2 regions of the Hydrogenophaga sp. BPS33 genome follow, and region 2 is predicted to be linked to the other one. Evidence: predicted binding sites of a transcription regulator. Region 2 holds the regulator's gene; the other holds the start of a gene.
What was found. Region 2 encodes NrdR, which represses ribonucleotide reductase genes. Its sites were predicted from a motif close to CACNANATNTNGTG; they were not measured.

Region 1 (2,388 bases), 1.2 Mb from region 2:
ACTTGGAGAGCACTTCATAGAACTCGATGGCGCGGGCTTCGCGGTCGACTTCGCCCAGCGACAGGCCCATGGCCACGCGCATGAAGAAGGATTGCGGCAGTTCGATGCGCGTCTTGCGCACGTGCAGGAAGTAGCGGTCGTACAGGGTCTGCAGGCCGAGGTAGTCGAACTGCAGGTCGCGCTCGGGCTTGAGCGCGGCGCCCAGGCGGGCCAGGTCGAACTGCAGGAGCTTCTCGTCGAGCAGGTCGTTGTCCACGCCCTTCTTGATGAATTGCGGGAAGGTTTCGGCGTAGCGCGCGCCCATCTCGGCGGACGGCACTTCCTCGCCCATCACTTCCTTGATGATGGTGTGCAGCAGCAGGCGTGCCGTGGCGTAGGTGTAGTCGGGGTCTTTTTCGATCAGCGTGCGCGCGGCCAGGATGGAGGCTTTGTAGACCTCTTCCATGGGCACGCCGTCGTACAGGTTGCGCTTGGTCTCGGCCACGACCGGGTCGGCCTTGACGTCCTTGCCCAGGCCGCTGCAGGCATTGGCGATCAGGTCTTGCAGGCGTTGCAGGTCGAGCGGCACGCGCTGGCCACCGTCGATCACGTGCAGGGCGGGTTCGGACGCCTGGGCGACTTCGGCGTGGTGGGCGCGTTCCTGGGTGCGGCGCTCGCGGTAGAGCACATAGGCGCGGGCCACTTCATGGTGGCCGCTGCGCATCAGGCCGAGTTCGACCTGGTCCTGCACGTCTTCAATATGGAAGGTGCCACCGCCGGGGCGCGAACGCATCAGGGCGCGCGCCACGTTCTGCGTCAAGGCGTCCACGGTTTCGCGCACGCTGGCCGAGGCCGCGCCCTGGGTGCCGTGCACCGCGAGGAAGGCCTTCATCAGGGCGACGGCGATCTTGCCCGGCTCGAAGGGCACGACGGCGCCGTTGCGGCGGATGATCTGGTAGTTCGAGAAAACCGAGCTGCTCGCGCTCAGCGCAGCCGCCGCGGGTGAACCTGCGAGGGGCTTGGGCGAAACGGGGGACGGGTTGGTGTTGGTGGAAGCGGTCAGCATGGTCCTCTTTCGTTTGTTGTATGGCCCGCCGGGCATGGTCCGCCAGCGGTGCAGGTGAATGGGGTGTCGGCCATGGCCAGGTGCTCAGACACCGCGGACGCCTCCGGCGCGAGGGGTCGGGGGCGTGGTGCTGGCAAGGGCAGAATCCGGAACCCAGGCGCACACTATATCTGGTGTGCAAGCTGTCTTCAAGACACTAGGGGTAGTGTTTTGGGATTTGTTCCGTGGCTGGATGGCAGACCATTTTCGCCAAGCAAAAAATAGCCTGCTTCCAGTGTGACTGCCGTATGGGCGCACGGCGGGGTAGTCGGCGAATTTCCTACATCTGTGCAGGGAAACCCAGCGTGGCTGGGCGCTGCAGCGCGATATGCCGGCGATGACCGCGCCGCTGCGGGCGCGGTGCAGACGGCCCGGTGCGACAGGCTGGACGGACTCAATCGCGCGGCGCGTTGCGGCGAAGTGTCTCCTGAGGGAAACAGTTGTCGCGCCAACCGAGTTCGTCTTGCAGCCGCCCCCAGTCGAAACCGGCGCCCGGGTCCTGTTTGCGGCCCGGTGCGATGTGCTCGTGGCCTGCGATATGCGCGATCGGGTAGCGCTGCGCGAGTTGCAGGCACAGCTGGGCGAGGGTGGCGTACTGAGCGTCTTCGAAGCGCTCGCCTTCGAGGCCTTCGAGCTCGATGCCGATCGAATCGTCGTTGCAGTTGCCGCGACCGCGCCACTGCGATGCGCCCGCGTGCCAGGCCCGGTCATCGGTGTCGACGAATTGCAGCAAGCTGCCGTTGCGCCGCACGAAAAAGTGCGACGACACTTCCATGCCCCGGATCTGCTCGAAGTAGGGGTGGGCGTTCCAGTCGAGCTGGTTGGTGAAGAGTTGCTCCACCTGCGGGCCGCCGTACACGCCGGGCGGCAGGCTGATGGAGTGGACCACGATGAGGTCGATGTGCGCACCCTCGGGTCGCGGACCGAAGTTGGGCGAAGGGCATGGGCGCGCGCTCTGCAGCCAGCCGGCGGTCCAGGTGGCCGGCGCGTCCGAAGGCTCAAGGGGTTTCGTCATCGTCCGAAGAGGGCATGACGATACCCAGGCGCTGGATGCGGTAGCGCATCTGGCGCAGGTTCAGGCCGAGGCGGGCGGCCGCTGCGGTGCGGTTGAAATCGCTTTCGCGCAGGGCCTTGAGCAGCACCTGCCGTTCCTGTTCGTCGAGATAGGCCTGCAGGTCGGCGGGGATGTCGGCGGGGGGCGGCGAGACGGGCGGGCGCGGCGCGGGATCGGCCGGCGCCAGCGGCGTGGGCTGCGTCGGGATCTCGATGGCGGCGTGATCGGTGTCGCCGAAGTCGTCGGGTTC
Region 2 (2,388 bases):
GCTGCCAACGTACAGGCACACTGCGGCGCCTCCGCCAACGAGGCCGTCTTCCTGGCCTTCCTCAAACCCGGCGACACCATCATGGGCATGAGCCTGGCCGAAGGTGGTCACCTCACGCACGGCATGGCACTCAATATGAGTGGCAAGTGGTTCAACGTCGTGTCTTACGGCCTGAACGAGAAGGAAGAGATCGACTACGAGGCCATGGAGCGCAAAGCCCATGAAACCAAGCCCAAACTCATCATCGCGGGCGCCTCGGCCTACAGCCTGCGCATCGATTTCGAACGCTTCGCCAAAGTGGCCAAAGACGTCGGCGCGATCTTCATGGTCGATATGGCGCACTATGCGGGCCTGATTGCGGCAGGGGTCTACCCCAATCCGGTGCCGCATGCCGACGTCGTCACCTCCACCACCCACAAGAGCCTGCGCGGCCCTCGTGGCGGCATCATCCTGATGAAGGCCCAGCATGAGAAGGCCATCAACAGCGCCATCTTCCCGGGCCTCCAAGGAGGTCCTTTGATGCACGTGATCGCAGCCAAGGCCGTTGCGTTCAAAGAGGCGCTCTCCCCCGAATTCACCGCATACCAACAGCAAGTTTTGACAAATGCCAGCATCGTCGCCGAAACTCTGACGTCGCGCGGCCTGCGCATCGTCAGTGGCCGCACGGAAAGCCATGTCATGCTGGTCGACCTGCGGGCCAAGGGCATCACCGGGAAAGAAGCGGAAGCCGTGCTGGGCAGTGCCCACATGACCATCAACAAGAATGCCATCCCGAACGATCCGGAAAAGCCCATGGTCACGAGCGGTGTGCGCATTGGCACACCAGCGATGACCACGCGGGGCTTCAGGGATGAAGAGGCGCGACTGACCGCCAACCTGATTGCCGACGTGCTCGACACCCCCCGCGATCCGGCCAATATCGAAGCGGTTCGAGCCAAGGTCAATGCGCTGACGGCGCGCTTCCCGGTCTACAAGTGACCGAATCGGGCGGCATCCGGCCATGAAGTGCCCTTTCTGCGGTCACCTGGAAACCCAGGTCGTGGAGACCCGCATTTCGGAAGATGCGGATTTCATTCGCCGCCGCCGCCAGTGTGGCCATTGCGAAAAGCGCTTCACGACATACGAGCGCCCGGAAGTCAGTTTTCCGGCTGTGGTCAAAAAAGACGGCCGCCGGATGGACTATGTTCCAGGCAAGCTGCGGGCCTCGTTTGCGCTGGCCTTGCGCAAACGCCCCGTCAGCACCGAGCAGGTCGATGCCGCCATCGAGCGAATTGAAGAAAAACTCCTCAATCTAGGAGCCCGGGAAGTGCCGGCCACGAGGCTGGGCGAAATGGTCATGCGGGAACTCAAGAAGCTCGACAAGGTCGCCTACATCCGGTTTGCCAGTGTCTACCGAAGTTTCGAAGACATTGACGAGTTCAGAGCTTTGGTGGACGAAGTCCGGCGCTGACGGGAATACATTAAATCGAAAGCATACCCCAGCCCGTTTGTCGCGCCGCCTTTGTCACTTATCGGATCGCCTCAACGTTAGCAGGTGTAACCGGCAGACTTGGGCGATGCCAAGTTCGCGCCAAGCCGTCTTCCGCTTGCATCTACGTCGTCACTCGGGATTCACTTTGGTCGAGTTGATGGTCGTGGTCGCGCTCGTGGCGATTTTGGCCATGTTGGCATTGCCCGGCTGGCAATCCTTGCAAGCGCGCAATGCCATTCGCGCCGTGGTGAACGACTACACGCTGTCGGTCTATTTCGCCAGAACCGAGGCCGTGCGCCAGAACGCGCCGGTCACGGTATGCCCAAGCTCCACTGGAACGGCTTGCACCAACAGCGGCCTTGAAAGTGGCTGGGTGGTTTTTGTGGGCTTGGCAGACAACGCCAACCCAACGCTGCTTCAGGACACGCCCGGCCGTCCTCGCGTCACGACGACCTTTACCGACAACGCGCTGGCCAGCCAAGCGGTCACCTTCCTCCCCAACGGCCAACCTGCTGCGGCGTTCGTGGGCAACACATTGCGCGTATGCCCGACCGATGCGGCCTACAACAGCATGTCTCGCGAGGTGACGATCAATCGATCGGCGCGGATCACTGTGACGAGCCCCAGTACCTGCAACTGATCGACGCCGGACATGTTCACACACGACACCCCATTCACTCCGCCACTCCAGGAAAAAGGTGCATCGCTGATCGAGGTGCTGATCACACTTCTGGTCGTCGCCGTGGGCCTGCTGGGTGCCGCCGGCCTTCAATTGGCGTCGACCCGGTACCAACTGACTTCGTCGGTTCGGGCGCAGGCGCTGGGCCAGGCAGACTTCATCATCGAAAAGATGCGCGTGAACAATGCGAACCTGCGCTTCGCGAATCTGACCGCAGCAGCCGCCGCGCCAGAGACCG

Region 1: F9K07_RS24270 (ribonucleoside-diphosphate reductase subunit alpha) is a predicted target of NrdR. The motif match lies at 1,208-1,221, and genes of this name have one in related genera.

Annotation. Positions count from the first base shown of each region.
Region 1 is NZ_CP044549.1:5,264,564-5,266,951, reverse strand. It holds gene F9K07_RS24270 (ribonucleoside-diphosphate reductase subunit alpha) at 1-1,045, opposite strand, end outside; gene ampD (1,6-anhydro-N-acetylmuramyl-L-alanine amidase AmpD) at 1,479-2,099, opposite strand; gene F9K07_RS24260 (sigma-54-dependent transcriptional regulator) at 2,083-2,388, opposite strand, start outside.
Region 2 is NZ_CP044549.1:4,072,963-4,075,350, forward strand. It holds gene glyA (serine hydroxymethyltransferase) at 1-978, shown strand, start outside; gene nrdR (transcriptional regulator NrdR) at 1,001-1,450, shown strand; gene F9K07_RS18950 (GspH/FimT family pseudopilin) at 1,557-2,111, shown strand; gene pilV (type IV pilus modification protein PilV) at 2,124-2,388, shown strand, end outside.